DNA from 4 places in the Brevundimonas sp. LM2 genome. Region 2 is predicted to be linked to each of the others. Evidence: predicted binding sites of a transcription regulator. Region 2 holds the regulator's gene; each other region holds the start of a gene.
What was found. Region 2 encodes LexA, which represses DNA repair genes until DNA is damaged. Its sites were predicted from a motif close to ATGTTCNCNANNTGTTCT; they were not measured.
Positions count from the first base shown of each region.

Region 1 (5,700 bases), 760 kb from region 2:
CGCTTGCAGGCCCTGCTGGCCTCGCGAGCCGGCTTCCGCCTGGGCCGCGAGCGCATCCACCTGGCCGAGCACCGGCTGGCCCCGGTGGCCCGCCGCGAGGGCTTCGACAGCGTGGACGCCCTGCTGGCCACCCTGTGGGTCAAGCCGGTGGCATCGCTGGGCTGGGCCGTGATCGAGGCCCTGCTCAATCCCGAGACCTGGTTCCGCCGCGACCGCGCGGTGTTCGACACCTTCAGCCGCGAGCTGCTGCCCGCCATCGGTCGTGTCCGGCCCGCAGGCCTGGTCAGGGTCTGGTCGGCCGGCTGCTCCAGCGGACAGGAAGCCTATTCCCTGGCCATGGGTGCGCTGGACGGGGGCGCCAATGTCGAGGTGCTGGCCACCGACCTTTCGCAGCGCGCTCTGGACAAGGCGCGGTCCGGCATCTTCAGCGCCTTCGAGATCCAGCGCGGCCTGTCGGCCCAGACCATGCTGCAATGGTTCGAGCCGGCCGAGGATGCCTGGGCGGCCCGGCCCCAGCTCCGCAGCGCCGTCCGCTTCGCCCGGCACAACCTGCTGGACGCCCCGACCGACGAGGCGCGCTTCGACATCATCGTCTGTCGCAACGTCCTGTCCGAGATGGAGCCGACCCGACGCGGCGCGGTGGTGGACAATCTGGAGCGTCGTCTGGTCGACGACGGCGTGCTGATCCTGGGCATGGACGAACGGATCGACGGCGACACGGTCGCCTTCCGCCCCGTCAACGGCCGCCGCGGCCTCTACGTCAAGGCCCCCTCGGCCCTCAGCCGGGCGGCCTAGGCAGACCCTCCCCCATCAGGTCGGAATTGTACGGTCGACACCACCGCTTCCCGCCCCCTATCCTCCCCGTGTGTCGGGGATGACGATCATGCGGTGGGCGCTGTTTCTGGGATCGCTTGCGCTCGCCCTGATGATCGGCATCTGGGCGCTGCAGGTGCCGGCGCCCCGCGGCCTGGACGCGCCGGCGACCGCCTTTTCGGCCGAACGCGCCATGGCCGATGTCCGCGTGATCGGGGCGCGACCTCACCCGGTCGGCTCGGCCGATCACGCCCGGGTCCAGGCCTGGCTGGTCGACCGGATGCGCGCCCTGGGGCTGAACCCGGTCCTGCAGGCGGGGGCCCTGTCGCCCGCGGCGGTCAACAGCCTAACGCGCTGGGGTGGCGACCCGGCGGCGGCGGACAATGCGGCGGTCAATGTCGTCGGCATCCTGCCAGGGCGCGATCCGGCAGCCGCGGCGGTCGTGCTGATGGCCCATTACGACAGCGCCTGGGGCTCCCCGGGCGCAGCGGATGACGGCGCGGGCGTGGCCGCGGTGCTGGAGACGGTGCGCGCCATCCGGGCGCGGGGCGGAGCGGACCGCACCCTGATCGTCCTGCTGACCGACGCTGAGGAGTTGAATCTCGACGGCGCGCGCATCTTCTTCTCCGAACACCCCCTGCGGGATCGGGTCGGGGCGGTGGTCAATCTGGAGGCGCGCGGCGGGGGCGGTCGGGCGATGATGTTCGAGACCGGACGGGGCAATGCCCAGACCATCGCCCTGTTCGCCCGCGCCTCGGCCCGGGCCGACGGTGGCGCGACTTCCAACGCCCTGTCGATCTTCGTCTACGAGACCATGCCCAACGGCACCGACTTCACCATTCCGAAGAACCGGGGCATCGCGGGGGTCAACTTCGCCTTCATCGGCCGCCCCTCGCAGTACCATTCGCCGACCGCCACGCCCGACAATCTCGACCGGGGCGCGTTGCAGCATATCGGCGCCCAGGCCCTGGAGGCGACCGACGCCCACCTGCGCACTCGGGCCCTGCCGGCCGCAAGCGCCAATGTCGTCTATGGCGACGTGCTGGGACGTCTGTTCATCGTCCATTCGACCGGCCTGGGCTGGACGCTGCTGGCGCTGACGGCCGGCCTGCTGGCCTTCGCGGCCTGGGGCGCGCGCCATGCGACGCGGCTGCCGGCGGCCGACGTCGGGCGCGGCCTGCTGTCGGGTCTGTGGCTGCTGGCCATGGGCATCGTTGTGACCCACGGGGTTCGCGCCCTGGCGGGACCTTCGGCGGCGCGGGCCGAATCGGCCGACGTCTATTACACCCTTCTGCGACGCCTGCCGTGGATGGAGGCGGGCACCGGTCTGGCCGTGCTCGCCGTGGCGCTGGCGGCGCTGGCGGGGCGGGCGGCGCTCGGACCCCGGGTTCTCGCGGGGGTCGTCGTCGCGGCGGTGGCGACGGTCACGCTGCTGAACGGCGTCGACCCCCTGGTGCTCGGGGCCGGCGCGGTGGCCCTCACGCTCTCGCTCTGGAGCCAGGCGGCCCCCCGGACTGTCTGGGGCGGCTGGCTGGGCCTGATGACACTCGTCCTGATCCTGGGCGGGGTGGCCCAGGCCGCAGCCCCCGAGGCCGCGCTGATCTTCGTCTGGCCGGGCCTGCTGGCGGCCCTCGCGGCCGCGGGCTGCGCCCTGATCGGGGCCCGGCTCGAACATCCCCGCGCCCTGCTCCCGGCGGCGCTGGCGACGGTGCTGGGCGGTGCCTGGATCGTCTCCCTGGCCCATCCCGTCTTCCTGGGTGTCGGCATGGACATTCCCGGCGTCCTGGCCCTGATGGCGCTGCTGATCCTGTTGTTCGCCCGCCCCCTGGCCCCGCCCGACGCCCGCGCCACCCTCGCGGCCGCCGCGGCCGCGAGCCTGATCCTAGCCTGCGGCCTGTCGCTCACCGCCCGTTCGGTCGAGCCCATGCCGCCGCCGAGCGCGGACGGCCCGACCTAGGGCAGCCAGAGCTTCTCCGCTCCGCTGCCTCCTACGTCAAAATCGGACGTATGAACTCGATGGGACGGAAAAGAACAAATTGCCAACCGGAACAAACCGTGTACTCTCTGGGCTCACACGGGAGCGGGTCACGGTCATCGGACCGAAGGCGGGCCTCTCCCCCAGCGTCCTCAGGACAGGGTCTCAACGGGAATCATGGCAAGGGAGAGTGGCAAGGTGGCATCGCAGGCGGCATTGAAATTGGTGGGCAAGGACGACGGCGACAAGCAGCGCGCGCTGGAGGCGGCGATCGCTCAGATCGACCGCGCCTTCGGCAAGGGCTCGGTCATGAAACTGGGCAAGGGCGGGATCGCCGACGTGATCCCCTCGGTGTCCACCGGCTCGCTCGGCCTGGACATGGCGCTCGGCATCGGCGGCCTGCCGCGCGGGCGGGTGATCGAGGTGTTCGGCCCGGAATCCTCGGGCAAGACGACCCTGGCCCTGCACACCGTGGCCGAGATCCAGAAATCGGGCGGCACCGCCGCCTTCGTCGACGCCGAACACGCGCTGGACCCCGGCTATGCCCAGAAGCTGGGCGTCAACCTCGACGACCTGCTGGTGTCCCAGCCGGACACCGGCGAACAGGCGCTGGAGATCGTCGACACCCTGGTGCGTTCGGGAGCCGTGGACATCGTGGTGGTCGACTCCGTCGCCGCCCTGACGCCGCGGGCCGAGATCGAGGGCGAAATGGGCGACAGCCTGCCGGGTCTTCAGGCCCGTCTGATGTCGCAGGCCCTGCGCAAGCTGACCGCCTCCATCTCCAAGTCCAACTGCATCGTCCTGTTCATCAACCAGATCCGCCACAAGATCGGCGTCATGTACGGCAGCCCCGAGACGACCACGGGCGGCAATGCGCTGAAGTTCTACGCCTCGGTCCGTCTCGACATCCGCCGCACGGGCGCGATCAAGGACCGCGACGAGGTCGTCGGCAACACGACCCGGGTCAAGGTGGTCAAGAACAAGGTCGCCCCCCCGTTCCGCGAGGTCATCTTCGACATCATGTACGGCGAAGGCATCTCCAAACTGGGCGAGATCATCGACCTGGGGGTCAAGGCCGGCATCATCGAGAAGTCCGGCTCCTGGTTCAGCTACGATTCGACCCGGATCGGCCAGGGCCGCGAGAACGTGCGCGCCTTCCTCAAGGCCAACCCCGACATGGCTGACGCCATCGAGGACCGGGTGCGCAAATCCACCTCCAAGATCGCCGAGGAGCTGCTGGGCTCGCCCGAGCCGGACGAGGGCCAGGACCTCGAGGGCTAGAGGAAAGGCGGACCTGGAGGTCCGCGCTCCACGAACACTCCGCCCGGCTGGTCCCCGCGACCCGCCGCCGACCCCCGCGGGGCTCGGGCCGGGCGGAGTCAGGCCGCCCGGCGCAAGCCGGGCGGCCTTCTTTCTTCCCCGCGCGCCTCAGCGGTCCCGCAAGGCCCGCTGCAGCCGGGGCCTGACCCGCAGGAACGCCACATACAGGCGCTCCAGCACCTCCAGGACCCGCCGGTTGCGCGCCAGCCGCCCCAGCGGGGCCAGCACCGGAATGGCGCGCCACATGGCCGCGAACGCCTCGGCCCCCGAGACCAGCCGCCCGTCCTCGCGCGCATGGAACCGGGCCAGCAGGTCGGCGCGGTCGATCGGACACTGCCCCTGCCCCGTCGCCACATCGATGAAACGGATGGCTCCACGCCGGTCCAGCCGGCGCATCAAGGCGATTTCGCGCCGACACAGGGGGCAGTCCCCGTCGAACCAGACGTCCAGCGTGTTCATGCCCTCCCCCTTAGACCCGCTGGCCGGTTTCGTCGCCGCGCCGCGACGCCGCGCTCTGCCCAAGGCCGTCGTGGACAAAACCCGATAAACCGCTTGAACCTTCCGCCCGGTCGGTGGTTCTTCGACCACTCAAGGAGACGACCATGGCCGACAGCGACATCCAGACCCTGACCCAGTTCAACCTGGCCGAGACCGACGACGGCTATCTGCTGGAAATCGGCGGCGACGACGGCAATGTGATGCGACTGGCGGCCTCGGCCGAGCAGATCGACGCCATCATCGAGGCGCTCGACGCCCTGCTGTCCGACGAGGACGACGCGGTCGACGCCGTGGACGACGCCGACTGAGGTCCCCCCGGCGCGGAAAGCCTTGGCTGACCGCGCCGCCCGTCTCTATATGCGTTTCCCCACGCCCCGCTCTCTCCCGCGCGCAGCCGACTGAAACGCCATGTCCAGCCTGAAACAGATCCGTTCGACCTTCCTCGACTTCTTCGCGGCCGACGGTCACGCCAAGGTTCACTCGGCCCCCCTGGTGCCGCAGAACGACCCGACGCTGATGTTCGTCAATGCGGGCATGGTGCCGTTCAAGGACTATTTCACCGGCGCGGCCACGCCCCCCTACCCGCGCGCGACCAGCTCGCAGAAATGCGTCCGCGCGGGCGGCAAGCACAATGATCTGGACAATGTCGGCTACACCGCCCGGCACCTGACCTTCTTCGAGATGCTGGGCAACTTCAGCTTCGGCGACTATTTCAAGGACCACGCCATCGAACAGGCGTGGAAACTGGTCACCGAAGGCTACGGGCTCGATCCGAACCGGCTGCTCGTCACCGTCTATATCGACGACGACGAGGCCGCCGCGATCTGGAAGAAGGTCACCGGCTTCGGCGACGACAAGATCATCCGCATCGCCGGCTCTGACAATTTCTGGGCCATGGGCGACAACGGTCCCTGCGGCCCCTGCACCGAGATCTTCTGGGACTACGGTGACCACATCGCCGGCGGCCCTCCGGGTTCGCCCGACGAGGACGGCGACCGCTATGTGGAGATCTGGAACAACGTCTTCATGCAGTTCGAGAAGGAGAACGACGAGATCGTTCGCAGCCTTCCTAAGCCCAGCGTCGACACCGGCAT
Region 1 covers NZ_CP019508.1:2,878,468-2,884,167, forward strand. Annotated here, with positions in the region: gene BZG35_RS14280 (protein-glutamate O-methyltransferase CheR) at 1-795, shown strand, start outside; gene BZG35_RS14285 (M28 family peptidase) at 884-2,770, shown strand; gene recA (recombinase RecA) at 2,987-4,069, shown strand; gene BZG35_RS14295 (thiol-disulfide oxidoreductase DCC family protein) at 4,217-4,567, opposite strand; gene BZG35_RS14300 (hypothetical protein) at 4,711-4,914, shown strand; gene alaS (alanine--tRNA ligase) at 5,015-5,700, shown strand, end outside.
Region 1: the regulator LexA is predicted to act here: its motif matches at 2,842-2,859, upstream of recA (recombinase RecA).

Region 2 (5,700 bases):
GATAGGCCGCGCCGCGCTCCAGCAACTGATCGACCACCTCGCGGTGGCGATCGGCGCGGGCGTGCTGGAACACCGGCTCCTCGTCGGCGAACAGTTCCAGCCAGCTGAGGCCGTCGAAGATCGCCTTGACGGCGTCGTCGGTCGAGCGCTCGCGATCGGTGTCCTCGACCCGGACCAGGAATTTGCCGCCGCGGCCCTTGGCGTAAAGCCAGTTGAAAAGCGCCGTTCTTGCACCGCCTATGTGCAGGGAACCGGTGGGCGAGGGGGCGAAGCGGGTGACGACGTGGGGGTCGGAAGAGGAGGTCATGAGGGGCGTGTCCGGACGGGCGGCCCTTATACCGCCGGATGCCGCAAAGCCCAGCCCGCGCGAAAGGGTCGTCACCTGGGTCGTCGACGAGGTGCGGGCGCAGGCGCTGCGCTGGCGGCTGCTGGCCCCGGTGGCGTTCGGCGGCGGGGCGGGGCTCTATTTCGCTCTGAAGAGCGAGCCGCCGCTGTGGCCCCTGATGCTGACGGCTGCCTTGATGCTGGCGCTCTGGCTGGGTGCGAAGCGGCGGGGGCTGGGACGGCGGTTCAGTCTGCCGCTGATGCTGCTGGCTTGCATGGCGTGCGGCCTGGCGGGGGCCAAGCTGCGCAGCGACCGGGTGGCCGCTCCGATCGCCCCGGTCCTCACCGCGCCGACCGTGATCGAGGGCTGGGTGGTCGATGTCGACAGCCCGGGCGACCGGGGGCATAGGGTCGTCGTGGCCCCGGTCCGGATCCGGGGGCTGGCCCCGGAGGCGACGCCGATCCGGGTGCGCGCGACCGTGCAGGGCGCGCCACCGGCGCCAGGGACCGCGATCCGCCTGTTCGCCATCCTCAATCCGCCGCCGCCGCCGGCCAGCCCGGGTGCCTATGATTTCGGCCGGGGGGCCTGGTTCGAGCGGATGGGGGGAACGGCCGTCGCCCTTGGGGAGACGCGCCCGGCCGTCCTGCCCCTGCCGCCGTGGCAGTTGCGGATGGCGATGCGGGTCAACGCCGCCCGATTCGGCCTGGCCCAGCGGATCGTCGACCGGCTGGGGGCGCGGACGGGCGGGATCGCGGCGGCCATGACGACGGGGCACGAGACCTGGATCCAGCGCGAGGACCTGGACGCCATGCGCGATTCCGGACTGGCGCACATCCTGTCGATCTCGGGCCTGCACATGGCGATCGTCGGCGGGTTCGCCTTCTTCCTGGTCCGGTTCGGGGTCGCCGCCTGGCCTTTTCTGGCGCTGCGGGTGTCCGGCAAGAAGGTGGCGGCGGTCGCGGGTCTGATCGCGGTGTGGAGTTATCTGGTGCTGTCGGGGTCGCCGGCCCCGGCCGAGCGGGCGGCGGTCACGGCGTCGATCGCCTTTGCCGGCATCCTGCTGGATCGGCCGGCCATCAGCATGCACGGGCTGGCGGTGGCGGCCATGGTGGTGCTGATGCTGCAACCGGAGGCCGTCGTGACGCCGGGCTTTCAGATGTCGTTCGCGGCCACGGCCGCCCTGGTCGCCCTGGCCGAGGCCTGGCCGCCCCGGACGCGCGAACTGTCTGTGCCCTGGCCCATCGCCATGGCGCAGTCGGCGCGGCACTGGCTGGTCGTGGCGGTGACGGCCAGTGCCGTGGCCGGGGCCGCGACCGGGCCGTTCGCGATACAGCATTTCAACCGGACCGCCGTGTTCGGCCTGATCGCCAACCTGGCCACCGCCCCGATCGCCGACTTCGTCCTGATGCCGGCCCTGGCGCTGGGCGTCCTGCTGGGGCCGGAGGGGCTGGGCGCGCCCTTCCTGTGGGTGGCGGGGCAGGGCGTGGAGGCCATGCTGGCGGTGGGGCACTGGACCGCCGGCCTGCCCGGCGCGGTGCGGACCATCGCCAGCGCGCCGGACGATGTGCTGCCGATCTCCTTCCTGGGCGTGCTGTTCGTGGCCCTGTGGGAGGGGCGGCTGCGTTGGCTTGGGTTGCCGTTCGTGTGCGCCGTGCTGCTGTGGCCGCGCGCGCCGACGCCGACGGTCTGGATCGGCGATGGCGGGACGAATGCGGCCTATAGCGAGGACAAACGAGCGGTCATCGTGCGGCCCGGCGTGCGGACCTTCGCCACCGACCTGTGGTCACGGCGGCGCGGTCTGACGGCGACGAATCGCGGCGAGGACGGCTGGGTCTGCGAGCGTTATGCCTGCGCGCCGGGGACCGGGACGGATGCGCCCATCGCCCTGTGGTGGGGCCAGACCGCGCCGGGCCTAGAGGCGCTGGCGGACCTGTGCGCCTCGGCTCCCCTGGTCAGCGTGCGGGCGACGGTGACGGTCCTGCCGGAGGAGTGCGCCGACACCCTAGTGCTGGACGGCGTTGATTATGCGCGGGGCGGGGCGGTTGAGCTGTGGCAGACGCCGCAAGGCTGGCGGGCGGTCTGGTCGGCGGAGGCGAGGGGCGACCGGCCGTGGAGCCGCGTTGGCGATCCGGACGCAGCTGACGTGCCATAGACACGCCTTTTGGAGCGCGGGAATTTCAGCCTCCACTCATCCCGGCGAAAGCCAGGATCCAGTGCTGGCGCGGGGCACGGCCTGGACCGCCTTCGCAACCAACCTCCGACGTGGAGCGCCCAAAGGACTGGGTCCCGGCTTTCGCCGGGATAGGCGGGGAGGAAAAGCGGGCTCTTTGCTCCTCCGCCGGGATCAGCGGAGCCGGGCGTGCCGTCAGTGATACTGGCGGATCAGGCCGACCAGCTTGCCCTGGACCTCGACCTGGTCGGGGCCGAAGATGCGGGTCTCATAGGCGCGGTTGGCGGGCTCCAGGGCGATGGAGTTGCCCTTGCGGCGCAGCCGTTTGAGGGTGGCTTCCTCGCCCTCGACCAAGGCAACGACGATCTCGCCGGAGGAGGCGGTGTCGACGCGTTTGATGACCACCAGGTCGCCGTTGAGGATGCCGGCCTCGATCATCGAATCACCCTCGATCTCGAGCATGTAGTGCTCGCCCGCGCCCAGCATGGCCTCGGGCACCGAATAGCGGCCGTGGTCCTGCTGGATGGCCGCGATGGGCACGCCGGCGGCGATCTTGCCGACCAGCACCAGTTCGCGAGTGTCGTTGGCGGGCTCGACCGGGCGGGGTCGTCCGCCGCCCTCGATGACGTCGGGGCGGAAGGGGGCACGGCCCCGGACCGGTCCAGTCGTGGCCTGTTCCGGGAGTTTGACGACCTCGAGCGCCCGAGCGCGGTGGGCGAGACGGCGGATGAAGCCGCGTTCCTCCAGCGCCGTGATCAGCCGATGGATACCCGACTTGGACGCCAGGTCCAGCGCCTCCTTCATCTCGTCGAACGAGGGGGAGACGCCGGTCTCCTTGATCCGTTCATGGATGAACATCAGGAGTTCGTGCTGTTTTTTGGTCAGCATGGTGGGGATCGCCCTCAGAACAAGTCGTGAACCGTTGTCGATGTTCTGTAAGTGTTCTTGCCTAATGTCAACTTAACGGTGGCCGGCGGTTTTTCACGTGCATTGCGGCCCCGCTTGGCCTCTCATCCACGGGTCGCGAGCGTCCCCGTGCCGGGAGACCGCGCCCTTATGGAGCGCACCGTGCGCATCGCCATCCTCACCTTCGACGGCTTCAACGAGCTGGATTCCTTCATCGCCGCCGGCATCCTGAACCGGATGCGCGCCAAGGGCTGGGAGACGCGCATCGCCGCTCCGACGCTGGAGGTGACCTCGATGAACGGGGTCACGATCCAGCGGCAGGAGCCGCTCGAATATGCGGCCGAGGCGGACGCGGTCCTGATCGGCAGCGGCATTCGTACGCGCGAGGTCGCAGCCGACCCGGCGATGCTGGCGCGAATCACGCTCGATCCAGCGCGCCAGCTGATCGGGGCCCAATGTTCGGGCACGCTGCTGTTGGCGAAATTGGGGCTGATCGGCCGGCTGCCGGCCTGCACCGACTTGACCACCAAGCCCTGGGTGATCGAGGCCGGGGTCGAGGTGCTCGACGCGCCGTTCGTAGCGCATGGCAATGTCGCCACCGCGGGGGGGTGCCTGGCGTCGCAATATCTGGCGGCCTGGACCATCGCGCGGCTGGCCTCGCTGCAGGACGCCGAAGAGGCGATCCACTATGTCGCCCCGGTGGGAGAGAAGGCGGCCTATGTCGACCGGGCGCTGGGCGTCATCGCGCCGTTCATGGAGCAGTCGCTGGCCGCCTGATCTCAGGCCAGCAGAGTGCGCGTCGCTTCTTCCACATCGCTCTGACGCATGAGAGATTCTCCAACAAGGATCGCGCGTGCACCCGCCGCCGCGACCTCGGCCACGTCGGCGGCCGTGAAGATGCCGCTCTCGGCGACCAGCAGGGCACCGGAGGGAGCCATGGCGGCGTAGCGGGCGGTGGCCCCCAGATCGACTTCGAAGGTGCGCAGCGACCGGTTGTTGATGCCGATCAGGTCGCCGCCCAAGGCCACGGCGCGGGCCATCTCGGCCTCGTCGTGAGTCTCGATCAGGGCGTCCATGCCGAATCGACGCGCCTCGGCCAGCAGGTCGGCGGCGAGGGCGTCGTCGACCATCGACAGGATGATCAGGATGGCGTCGGCGCACAGGGCGCGGCTTTCGGCCACCTGCCAGGGATCGACCAGGAAGTCCTTTCGCAGACAGGGCAGGGCGGTCGCGGCGCGCGCGGCGCCCAGATAGGCGTCGTGGCCCTGGAAGCTGGGCTCGTCGGTCAGGACGGACAGGCAGGTCGCGCCGCCCACCTCATAGGCGCGGGCCAGGGCCGGTGGATCGAAGTCGGCGCGGATCAGGCCCTTGGACGGGCTGGCCTTCTTGATCTCGGCGATCAGGGCCGGACGGCCGTCGTGCGAGCGGCGGCGCAGGGCCGCCAGGAAGCCGCGCGGCATGCCGGCGACCAAAGCCAGAGATTCGACCTCGGCCAAGGGGCGGGCGGCCTTGCGCTCGGCGACCTCGACCCGCTTGTAGGCGGCGATCTGTTCCAGGATGTCGGTCATGTGGCCTCGACCGGTTCGGGGGCCGAGGTGACGGCGGCCAGGGTCGTCAGAGCGGTGCGGGCGGACCCGTCATCGATGGCGCGGGCGGCCAGGGCCACGCCCTCTTTCAGGTCGGCGGCGTGGTCGGCGACGATCAGGGCGGCGGCGGCGTTCAGCAGGACGACGTCGCGATAGGGTCCGGCGGCCCCGTCCAGCAGGGCGGTCAGGGCGGCGGCATTGGTCTCGGCGTCGCCGCCGCGCAGGGCCGCGAGGTCGGCGCGGGGCAGGCCGGCGTCCTCGGGGGTGACGGTGAAGCGGTGGACGGCACCGTCCTTCCATTCCGCGACCGCGGTCGGGCCGGTCGTGGTCAGTTCGTCCAGGCCTTCGCCGTGGACCGTCCAGGCCCGGGCGGCCCCCAGATTGCCCAGCACCTGGGCGAGCGGCTCGAGCAGCCGCGGATCATAGACGCCCATGACCTGACGCCGCGCCAGGGCCGGGTTGGACAGCGGCCCGAGCAGGTTGAACACGGTACGGAAGCCGATCTCGGCGCGGATCGGCCCGACGTGGCGCATGGCCCCGTGATAGTGGGGGGCGAACAGGAAACAGATCCCTGCTTCGTCCAGCGCCCGCTTCTGGCGCTCCGGCCCTGCGGTCAGGTCGACGCCGAGGACGGACAGCACGTCGGACGAGCCGGAGCGAGAGCTGAGCGCGCGGTTGCCGTGTTTGGCGACCTTCAGGCCCGCCCCGGCCAG
Region 2 covers NZ_CP019508.1:2,119,468-2,125,167, reverse strand. Annotated here, with positions in the region: gene gltX (glutamate--tRNA ligase) at 1-307, opposite strand, end outside; gene BZG35_RS10450 (ComEC/Rec2 family competence protein) at 306-2,477, shown strand; gene lexA (transcriptional repressor LexA) at 2,691-3,383, opposite strand; gene BZG35_RS10440 (DJ-1/PfpI family protein) at 3,564-4,178, shown strand; gene trpC (indole-3-glycerol phosphate synthase TrpC) at 4,181-4,969, opposite strand; gene trpD (anthranilate phosphoribosyltransferase) at 4,966-5,700, opposite strand, start outside.

Region 3 (5,700 bases), 1.0 Mb from region 2:
AGCAGACGCGGCAGGCCCTCCAGCCGCCGTTCGGGCATGACGATCAGCAACAGGCCCTCGGGATCGGCCAGCAGGTCGGCCAGGCCGATCTCGCACTGGCCCTTGAGGGCCCGCCGGTTGCCCAGCGTCAGCAGCCGGGTCAGCCGCCCCCAGCCCGCCCGGTCCTCGGCATAGGCCACGATGTCGGGCGTGCCGTCGTTGAAGGCCAGCCGCGCCCCGGTCAGCAGCCGGAAGTCCTGGGCCCGCGCCTTGACCAGGTCCGACAGGGCCGGGTCGTTCATTGGATCCTCGACGAAGCTGGTCTCGCCCGGCCCGCCGCCGTCGCGGACCTTCTCGGGCGGGGACAGGCCCTCGTCGCGCAGGGCCTTCAGCGCGCTCCAGGCCCGCACGACCCCTGCGACGGTGTTGCGATCGGCCAGACCCAGGCCGGTATGACCGCGCAGGATGGCGCTGAGCACCAGCGACTTCGGGTGCGACGCCCCGCGCAGGAAGGAGAAGTTGCTGGCCGTCGCCAGCTCCGCATAGGCGATCGGGGGGGCCAGGTCCGTCATGCGAACAGGCCGTGGATATACCAGCGCGGCTCGGGCTCCTCGCCATAGAAGCCGGCGCGGAACAGCCAGAAGCGGCGACCGTCGCGGTCCTCGACGCGGTAGTAGTCTCGCGTGCGGTGGCCGGGCCTGCGCCACCATTCGCCGCCGATCCGTTCGGGACCCTCGGCGCGGGCGACCTGGTGCGTGACCCGCCGCCAGCGGAACTGGGCGGGCGGGCCGTCGGGGGCCAGGGAGACCGTCTCGATCGGCTGGGGCGGGTCGAACATCTGGAACGGGCGCAGCGGCGGCGATTCGGGATCGCGCGGGGGCCAGGGGGTCTCGGTCTGGCGCCGCCCGGCCCAGACCAGACGCGCGGCCCGTTCGGGCAGGTGCGACTCCACCGGCTCGAACCGGCTCACGGCCTCGGGCCCCAGCCGCGCCGTCAGCCGGTCGATCAGCCGGTCCAGGTCCTCGGTGCCGGGCGCCTCGGCCTCGAACGCCCCCTGGGTCGGGGCCAGGCTCTGGGTGACCGGCACCGACAGCCGCAGCTGGTCGAAGCCGAAGCCGGGATCCAGCGGGCTGGACAGGGCCGCCAGCCGTTCGCGGAATAGCCGCATGACCCCGGGGGCGTCGCGCGTCGCCCGCCCGGTCCGCACCGTGATCCGCCGCGTCGCCCCGTCCAGGCGGAAGAAGGCGACCTCGAACGCCCGCCCGCCCAGCCGTCGCTGATCCAGCCAGGCCATCCCCTCGACCAGCAGGTCGCCGATCACCGCCTCGACGTCGGTCGTCTCGGTGATCGGCTCGAACAGGATGCGGTCGACGACGCAGGGGGGCGCGGGGCGCAGCGGCGTGATCCGCACATCCTCCTGCCCCAGGATCCGCCCCAGCCGGACCGGCAGGTCGGTGCCGAACCGGGCGGCCAGGGGCGCGGTCGGACGGTCGTCCAGATCCCCCAGGCTGCGCAGGCCCGCCCGCGTCAGGGCCTGGAGTTCCTTGTCGTCCAGCTCCAGCGCCGCGATCGGCAGGGCACGCACTGCGCTCCGGTCCTGGCCCGGTTCAAACACGCCGCCCGGCCCGAACCGCGCCAGGGCCCGCGCCGCCTGGGGCGTGCCCGCCAGGGCCGTGCGCACGGCCAGACCGATGCGACCGGCCCGCCCCTGCACCGCCCGGACCAGTCCGGCCTCGTCGCCGAACAGATGGGTGCAGCCGGTGACGTCCAGGATCAGGGCGTCGTCGCCGTCGGTCGCCGCCATCGGGGTGAACCGCCCGAAATCGTCCAGCACCTGGGCCAGCAGGGTCGCGTCCGCGTCCGGCCGATGCACCACCGTCTTCAGGTCGGGCGTGCGGGCCTGGGCGTCGGCCAGGGTCATGCCGCGCGTCAGGCCCAGCCGACCGGCCGCCGGGTTCAGCGCCGCCAGACGCAGCGCGCCCCGGATCTTCTCGACCAGCACCACGGGGGCCACGGGCTCTGCGTCAGCCGGTGCGGCGAAGGCCTGTCGCGCGTCCTCGCGCCGCAGCCGATCCGAAGACAGGAACGGAAACCAGACGGCCAGATAGCGGCGCGGGCTCGGCGAAGGCGCGGGTCTCACGATCCCACTCCAGCGTCCACTCGGTCGGGGCGGCCCCCTGCCGGCTGCGGGTCAGGGCGGCGACGAAGGCGGGCCGTCCCGGAGCCCCGGCCTCCAGCCCGGTCGACAGGGCCGAGCGCACCGACCAGCGCGTCTCGGCCGCGCTGGGTGCCGAGGTGGCCGCCGCCCGCACCACGAAGGCCGTGCTGCCCCCCGCCCGCGCGGCCAGGGCCAGGCGCCGGCTGGCGGTCAGGCTCATGGCCTTGGTCTCGCCCCAGCCGCTCATCAGCACCGCGCCCACGGCTCCGCTCTTCAGCGCCTCCTCGCCCGCCGCCAGCAGGGCCGTGGCGTCGCGGACCCGGACGACCAGCACGCTTTCCGGCCTCAGCCCCCATTCGTGCAGACCGGGCCCGTGGAGCGCCCCGGCCTCCTGACCGGCCAGGGTCTGGATCGCCCAGACCATCGGCCGGTCCCGCGTCGCGCGCGTCGCCAGCCCCAAGGCGAAGGCATTGGCCGCCACGGCATCGGCGGGGCTTCGAGCATGGATATCGTGCAGGCAAAAGAGACAAGGTCCGGGGTCCAGATACGCATCGACACGGTCCATCCCGAGCGTGAACCGCCCGGGCTCGCCGCCGGTCTCGGGACGAGACAGACTGGCCAGCCGGGCTTTCAGCTGCGCGATCTGAAGGGTCGAGGGCACCAAATGTTCCTGTTATGTTCTTCTATATGCCTCCTACAGGGTGGCGGGAGTCAAGCGGGCAAGTGATTCGTATTGTTGACAGTTTGACCAGGCCGTCAGGCGCGGACCCCTGCCCCACCCGATCCGGATGCGGTATCGTGCGGCATGACCGCGCCCTTCCTGTCGCCTGCCCCCGCCCCGGCCCTCCGCCTGCACCCTGAGGACGACGTCGCCGTCTGTGTCCGCGCCCTCCAGCCCGGCGAGACGGTCCTGGGCGGGATCGTCGTCCGCGAGGCCGTGCCCGCGGGCCACAAGCTGGCGCTGCGCGGCCTGGCCCCCGGCGAACCCGTGCGGAAATACGGACAGGTCATCGGGGCCACCACCGCCCCGGTGCAGGCCGGTGACTGGGTTCACGTCCATAACCTCGGCATGGGCGATGTGACGACGCGGCTGGACGGCGCGGTCGTCAGGACGCGACCGGCCGGGACGGTCTCGGGCCGCACCTTCGACGGCTATCTCCGCCCCGACGGTCGGGTCGGGACCCGGAATTTCTTGGCCGTGGTCACCTCGGTGAACTGTTCGGCCATGGTCGCCAAGCGGATCGCCCGCGAGGTCGAGACCCGGCTGGGCGACGGCTTCCCCAACATTGACGGCGTGGTGGCGGTGACCCACGGCTCGGGCTGCGCCATGGAGTCCGCGGGCGAGGCCATGGACATGCTGCGCCGGACCCTGGCCGGCTATGCCCGCCACCCCAATGTCGCCGGGGTGCTGATGCTGGGTCTGGGCTGCGAGACCAACCAGCTGTCCGGCCTGACCGAGGCTGAGGGTCTGGCCTCCGGCGACGCCCTGTCGGTCCTGACCATCCAGGGCGAAGGCGGGACCTCGGCCACCATCACAGCCGGCGTCGCGCGGATGATGGCGATGGCGGACGCCGCCAATGCCCTGACCCGTACCCCGCAACCCCTGTCCGGACTGGTGGTGGGGCTGCAGTGCGGCGGCTCGGACGGCTATTCCGGCGTCACGGCCAATCCGGCCCTCGGTCATGCGGTCGACCGTCTGGTCGCCGAGGGGGGCACGGCGATCCTGAGCGAGACGCCCGAGATCTATGGGGCCGAGCACCTGCTGACCCGCCGCGCGGTCGATCCGTCCGTCACCGACCGGCTGATGGCGCGGATCCGCTGGTGGGAAGCCCATGTCGCGGCCACCGGCGGCGCGATGGACAACAACCCCTCGGCCGGCAACAAGGCCGGGGGCCTGACGACCATCCTGGAGAAGTCGCTGGGGGCCGTGGCCAAGGCGGGCTCGTCGCCGCTGAACGCCGTCTATGCCTATGCCGAGCCGGTGACGGCGTCCGGCCTCGTCTTCATGGACACCCCCGGCTACGACCCGGTTTCGGCGACCGGCCAGATCGCCGGCGGGGCCAATCTGGTGTGTTTCACCACGGGGCGCGGCTCGGTCTTCGGGGCCAAGCCGGCCCCCAGCCTGAAGCTGGCGACCAATACGGCGATGTACGACCGGATGGCCGACGACATGGACCTGGACTGCGGAGCCATCCTGTCGGCCGGAGTGTCGATCCCCGAGATGGGCGAGCGCATCCTGGCGCTGCTGATCCGCACCGCCTCGGGCCAGCCGTCGCGCAGCGAGGCGCTCGGCTTCGGTGAGGACGAGATCCAGCCGTGGCGTCTCGGCGCGGTCATGTAGTGGCGAATTTGCGACTTGCCCCCGGCCGGTCGGCGCTTCTAGTCTGATCCCGTCAGGTCGGGTGGGGCCGACGGGGAGTCTAACCATCTTGCATCCGCTACTCGGGATCGTGTTGGCCGGCGTCGTCGGCCTGCCGCAGGACGCCCCGACCCCACCGATCTTTCAGCCGGGTGCTCCCGGTACCGCCGCGCGCACCATCACCCCCGCCCAGGCGGTGGAACTGAGCCGCACTAGCTGCACGGCCGACGATGTCGAGTTCATGCAGCATATGCTGGTCCACCACGGCCAGGCGGTCGAGATGGTGGCCTTGCTCCAGGCGCACGGCGACAGCCCGCAGATCAAGCGTCTGGGCCAGAGGATCGCCCTGAGTCAGGCGGCCGAGATGGCCCTGATACGAAACTGGCTGACCGATCGCGGGCAACCCGTGGCCATGACCATGGCCGACCTCCATGCGGGTCATAGCATGGCTCATGCGATGGCGATGGAGACCTCGGCCGATGACGTCGCCCTGATGCCGGGCATGCTGACCCCCAATCAGATGAAGACACTGGCCGCCGCCCGCGGTCCGGCCTTCGACCGGCTGTTCCTCGAGGGCATGATCCGGCACCACCAGGGCGCGCTCGGCATGGTGGAGGCTCTGTTGGCTCAAACCGATGCGGCCCAGGACCCGATGCTGTCGGACTTCGCGACCTCGGTCGTGGCCGACCAGTCCGCCGAAATTCTGCGCATGCAGTCCCTTCTCTCCGACCTCTGACCCTGATGCTTGAAGGAGTGGCCATGACCATCCGACGCCCCCTGCTTTCCTCCGTCGCCGCCCTGGGCCTGGTGCTCGCGGCGGTGCCGGCCCTGGCCCAGACGCAGGTCCTGGTGCCGGACGCGCGGACGACCCTGTCGCCCGGCCTGCACGACGCCGGTCAGGCCGCTTCGGGCCTGGCGCTCGAACACGCCGTCGCGCCGCCGCCAGGCTTCTTCGACCCCGAGGCCCTGTTCGCGCCGCCGCCCCCGCCGCCCGAGGGCACCACGCCCCCCGCCCCCGAGGAACCGGCCGTCAAGCCGCGCTTCAGCCCCCTGGCCCTGTCCAACAGCGACATGGCGATGTCGAACGGCCGACTGTTCGTGGGCAACTTCAACGGCTTCAACGCCTATGACGTGACCGGCGAGGGCGAACCGAAGCTGATCCTGTCGGTCGTCTGCCCCGGCGGTCAGGGCGACCTGTCGATCC
Region 3 covers NZ_CP019508.1:1,085,083-1,090,782, reverse strand. Annotated here, with positions in the region: gene BZG35_RS05445 (error-prone DNA polymerase) at 1-542, opposite strand, end outside; gene BZG35_RS05440 (DNA polymerase Y family protein) at 548-2,119, opposite strand; gene BZG35_RS17555 (ImuA family protein) at 2,004-2,798, opposite strand; gene BZG35_RS05435 (UxaA family hydrolase) at 2,943-4,478, shown strand; gene BZG35_RS05430 (DUF305 domain-containing protein) at 4,567-5,232, shown strand; gene BZG35_RS05425 (LVIVD repeat-containing protein) at 5,256-5,700, shown strand, end outside.
Region 3: the regulator LexA is predicted to act here: its motif matches at 2,802-2,819, upstream of BZG35_RS17555 (ImuA family protein).

Region 4 (5,700 bases), 240 kb from region 2:
CGGTGACGCAGGTGAACAGGCCGACGGGGATCTCGCCGGTGACGTTCTTCAGATTGTTGCCGGTGGCTCCGCTGATCTTCAGCGTCTTCTTGCGGTTGATCGGGCGGCGGCCCTCGGGCGGCAGCTCGATCTCGCGCTCGCCGGTCAGGTACTTCCCGGTCAGGGACTTGGGATTGGCCATGACCTCGGCCGGGGTGCCCTCGGCGCAGATCTGGCCGCCGTGGACGCCGGCGGCCGGGCCCATGTCGATGACGTAGTCCGCGGTCATGATCGCCTCCTCGTCATGCTCGACGACGAGGACCGAGTTGCCGAGGTCGCGCAGCCCGCGCAGGCTTTCCAGCAGGCGGGTGTTGTCGCGCTGGTGCAGGCCGATCGACGGCTCGTCCAATACGTACAGCACGCCAGTCAGGCCCGAGCCGATTTGGGAGGCCAGGCGGATCCGCTGGCTCTCGCCGCCCGACAGGGTGCCCGACGACCGGGACAGGCTGAGATAGTCCAGCCCGACGTTGTTCAGGAACCGCAGACGGTCGGTGATCTCCTTCAGGATGCGGCGGCCGATCTCCAGCTGTTTGTCGGTCAGGCGGTCGGACAGGGTGGTGAACCACAGATAGGCCTTGGAGATCGACAGCCAGCTGATCTCGGCGATGTCGGCCCCGTCGATCTTGACGGCCAGGGCCTCGGGCTTAAGCCGCTTGCCGCCGCACGCCTCGCATGGGGTCTCGGACTGGAACCGGCCCAGCTCCTCGCGGACCCAGGCGCTGTCGGTCTCGCGCCAGCGGCGGTCGAGGTTGGGGATGACCCCCTCGAACGGCTTGGAGACCTCGTATTTGCGGGCGTTGTCGTCATAGACGAACTTGATCTTCTCGCTGCCGGTGCCCTGCAGGATGACCTTGCGGGCCAGGTCCGGCAGCTCGCGCCACGGCTTGTCCATCGAGAAGCCGTAGTGCTGGGCCAGGGCCTGCAGCGTCTGGGTGTAGAGGGGCGAGGGGCCCCGCGACCAAGGGGCGACGGCCCCCTTGTGCAGGGTCTTGTCCCGGTCGGGGATGACCAGATCGGCGTCGAACGTCAGCTTCAGGCCCAGGCCGTCGCAGGTCGGGCATGCCCCGAAGGGATTGTTGAAGCTGAACAGCCGGGGCTCGATCTCGCTGATCGTGAAGCCCGAGACCGGGCAGGCGAATTTCTCGGAGAACAGCAGCCGGCGCGGCTCCTCGCCCTCGGCGGCCGTTGCCCATTCCGCCACGGCGATGCCGTCGGCCAGGTTCAGGGCCGTCTGGATGGAGTCGGCATAGCGGGCCTCCAGACCCCCTTTGGTGACGATCCGGTCCACGACGATGTCGATGTCGTGCTTGAACTTCTTGTCCAGCGTCGGCGCGTCCTCGATGGCGTAGAACTCGCCGTCGATCTTGAGCCGCTGGAAGCCCGAGCGCTGCCACTCGGCGATCTCCTTCTTGTACTCGCCTTTCCGGCCGCGAATGACGGGCGCCAGCAGCAGCAGGCGCTCGCCGTCCGGCAGGGCGATGAGCTTGTCGACCATCTGGGAGACGGTCTGGCTTTCGATCGGCAGGCCGGTCGCCGGGGAATAGGGGACGCCCACCCTCGCCCAGAGCAGGCGCATATAGTCGTTGATCTCGGTCACCGTGCCGACGGTGGAACGCGGGTTCTTGGACGTCGTCTTCTGTTCGATGGAGATGGCCGGCGACAGGCCCTCGATCAGGTCGACGTCGGGCTTGCCCATCAGCTCCAGGAACTGGCGGGCATAGGCGCTGAGGCTCTCGACATAGCGCCGCTGGCCCTCGGCATAGATGGTGTCGAAGGCGAGCGAGGATTTACCCGACCCCGACAGACCGGTCATGACGACCAGCTGCTCGCGCGGGATGTCGACGTCCACGCCCTTGAGGTTGTGCTCGCGCGCGCCGCGCACGCGGATGAAGTTGTGCTTTTCGGTCATGTGTTCCGGAAACGCGGGAAGGCCGGACAGGTGTCCGGTGCAACATCGCTATATGGGCATTGATCCCGATGATTCAGCAAGAACAATGTGGGAACATTGAGGCTGCTGTCAGTCTGGGGACTCCGGCAGGCCCGCGGCAGACCCTGTCAGCCCCAGCCCACCACTTCGCCGAGGCGACGCGCGGGATCGTTGGCGGCCGGCAGGGTGCGCGGCTCGATCTCGGCCTTGCCGAACAGCCAGCCCTGGCCGAAATCGACGCCCAGATCGCGCAGAATGTCGGCGGTGGCCTGGGTCTCGATCATCTCGGCGATCGTCCCCAGTTTGAGGGAGGCGCAAAGCTCGACCAGATGACCGATCATGGTGCGGGCGCGCGGGTCGGTCTCCAGCCGCTTCATGAACCGGCCGTCGATCTTGACCGCATCGACCGACAGGCCGCGCAGGTAGTCGTAGCTCGCGGATCCCGCGCCGAAATCGTCGATACAGACCTTGATCCCAGCCGCTCGCAGGACGCCCAATCGGCGGTTGGCGGCGTCGACGTCGGCCAGGGCGGCCGATTCGGTGACCTCGACGATCAGGCGGCGGCGCTCCTCGGGGCGGGCGGCCGTCATCTGCAGGACCGATTGCACATAGCGATCGTCCGCGAGCGAGCTGCCGGACACGTTGATGGCGAACTTCAGCAGGCCGGATCCCTTGCGGCGCAGGTGGCCCAGGGCCTTTTCCGCCACGGCGATGTCGAAACTGTCGATCAGGGCCAGTTCCTCGGCCATGCGGATCGTGTCGGTCGGCCCGTTGGTGCCCCGGAAGCGGGCCAGGGCCTCGAAATGGTGGACGGCCTTGGTCTTCAGATCGACGATCGGCTGGTAGTGCAGGTCGAAGCCGCGCTCCCGGACCATGACGCGGAAGGCGTCGGCATTCCGGATGGTGCGCGACAGGGCGGCCGAGAAGGTCAGTTCGGGCCGCTCGAGGCCGCCGTCCTTCAGACAGGTCTCGATCGCGAAACGCAGCGCCCGCAGGGTGTTGCGGGACCCGCCGCCCAGCTCGATATCGACCTCGGACGAGCGGACGCCCAGTTCCAGACCCTCGCTCAGGCCGAGCTCGCGGACCTCGCCGGCCAGGTCGTTGTTGATGGATCGGTCGCGCAGCATGGCGAACCGTTCGGTGCCCAGCTGGCCGGTGCTGTTGCCCTCTATCGAGGCGGCCTGAAGCGCGGCCTGAACGCGCGCGTTCAGCCGCTCACCGGCTTCACCCAGCGCCTCGGCGGCCTGGAGGCCGAGGATGTCGACGAAGGCGACGGCCAGGCCATCGGGCGCTCCCGGGGCGGTCAGGACATTCCTGGCGCGATCCAGGAAGGCCGCCGGGCTCAGCGCCGCGCGGGCTTCGGGATCGTGCAGGCGGTAGGCAGGGCCTTCCCAATTGACCGACGCGGAAAGGTTGGGGGCCAGATCGGGGAGGGCGAACAGCCGGACCGAGGCGCGCCGGACGCGTCCTGTGCCGGCCGCGAAGAGGACCTCGATCGCCGGCGAGCGGGATCCCGGCGTCATGCCGGTCACCACCGACTCGATCGCCTTGGCGCTGGCCTTGCCCACCCCGGCGAACAGCGATGTGCCGACGAGGCTCTCGACGGGAAGCTCCGACACAGGGCCCGAGCCCAGGGCGAAGACCACGGTCCCGCGCGGCGTCAGCTCGACCAGCAGGTCGGACGCGGCGAAGGCAAAACCCAGCAGGCGCTTGTGGGACGTCATGATCCGACCCTAGGCCTTAGCTCTTAAGCTTCGCCTCAGACGTATCGTTAACGACGCTGTGATGTCCCGATCCCAAGCCCCTCGAGCCGGCGGAGGCGCGGCACCGATCAGGCCTTGCGGTTCAGCGTGACGGCGCGGCCGTCGCCGGCCGCCGCCCGACCGGAGGCCCCATAGCCCGTGCCCATCGCCCGTGCGCCGGCGACCTCCTGGGCAATGGTGCGCACCAGGCCTTCGGAGATGGTGCGCGCCGCCTCGACGGTGCGGGCATGGACCGCCAGCACCGCCTCGAAGGCCTCGGTGGCCTTGATCAGGCCCATGCGGTCGCTGGGCGGGGCCGCCGACAGCAGGCCGGGGTTCATCTTCAACTGAGTCGATTCACGGCGATACAGATTGGCCAGATCCTGCGTCTCGGCGAGGCCGGCGGCCACGTCCTGCGGCCGGTGCGCCGCGAAGGCCTGGGTCTCGGCTTCCAGGCGACCGGTCAGACGGACCGTCAGCGCGGTCAGGCGGTGCAGGTGGGCGGAGGCGGTGACGGTGTCATAGGTCATGCGCCGGCTCCGACCGACTGCTCGGCCTGCATGCGGACCATCTCGGCGACGACGGTGTCGGCCAGGCCGATGCCGCCGGCCTTGACCGTCTGCTTGGCCATGGCGTCGATCATGAAGCTGCGCCAGGTCCCCTCGGCCTCTCCGCCGCCGAACGGGCCGTCGGTCGAAAGGCCCTCGAACATCGGCTTGATCATCTGGGCCAGGAAGGAGGCCTCGAACGCCTCGGCCGTCTCCCGCATGCGGGCGGCATTGGCCCCGGGGGCCGTGGGGGCGGGGGCCAGCAGATCGGCGGAAACGGTCAGGTCGCTCATCACAGCACCTCGATTTCGGCCTGCAGCGCGCCCGCCGCCTTGATGGCCTGGAGAATGGAGATCATGTCGCGCGGCGAGACGCCGAGGGCGTTCAGGCCGGCGACCAGGGTCGATAGCGACGTCGCCCCGTTGACCAGCCGGATCTCGCGGCCCAGCTCTTCCTCGACGGTCACGTCGCTCTGGGGAACCACCACGGTCTGGCCCTGGGCGAAGGGGTTGGGCTGGCTTACCACCGGGCTTTCCTGCACCGAGATGGTCAGATTGCCCTGGGCGATCGCGACGGTGGAGATGCGGACGTTCTCGCCCATGACGATGACGCCGTTGACCTCGTCGATGATCACGCGGGCAGGGGTGTCGACGGCGACGGGCATGTTCTCGACCCGGCTGATGAAGGCCGCCATGCCCAGCTGGGTCGGGGCGCGCAGGGCGACGACCGAGCCGTTCTCGGCCAGGGCGGTGGAGGGAAAGCTGGCATTGATTGCGGCCGCGACGCGTTGTGCCGTGGTGAAGTCCGGATTGCGCAGCGTCAGCCGCACTTCCGGCAGGCTGTCGAGATTGAAGCCGGTCTCGCGCTCCACCGTCGCGCCCGAGGCGATGCGGCCGGCGGTCGGCACGCCGCGCGTGACCGACGACCCCGACCCGCCGGAGCCGGAGACGGCCCCCGTCTGGACCGAGCCCTGGGCCACCGCATAGACGTTGCCGTCCGCGCCCTGCAGGCTGGTGACCAGCAGCGTGCCGCCCAGCAGGCTCTTGGCGTCGCACAGGCTGGACACGGAGACATCGACCCGCGCGCCCGGCGTGGCGAAGGGGGGCAGGTCGGCCGTCACCATGATGGCGGCCAGGTTCTTGGAGTTGGCGTTGGCGCCGCGGATATTGACGCCCAGACGCTCGGTCATCCCTTCCAGCGACTGGCGGGTAAAGGGGCAGTTGCGCAGGGAGTCGCCGGTGCCGGCCAGACCGACGACCAGGCCATAACCGACCAGCTGGTTGGTGCGCACGCCCTCGATCGAGGCGATGTCCTTGATCCGCGACTGCGCCGCGGCCGGACCGGCGACGGCGACGGCCAGGGCCACCGGGGCGAGGAGGGCGGTCAGCAACTTCTGCATCGATCGGTCTTTCGGCGGTCGTATTCGGAGGTCTCGATGCGAAGA
Region 4 covers NZ_CP019508.1:2,364,341-2,370,040, reverse strand. Annotated here, with positions in the region: gene uvrA (excinuclease ABC subunit UvrA) at 1-1,948, opposite strand, end outside; gene BZG35_RS11715 (EAL domain-containing protein) at 2,095-3,690, opposite strand; gene BZG35_RS11710 (flagellar basal-body protein FlbY) at 3,798-4,238, opposite strand; gene BZG35_RS11705 (rod-binding protein) at 4,235-4,549, opposite strand; gene BZG35_RS11700 (flagellar basal body P-ring protein FlgI) at 4,549-5,655, opposite strand.
Region 4: the regulator LexA is predicted to act here: its motif matches at 2,028-2,045, upstream of uvrA (excinuclease ABC subunit UvrA).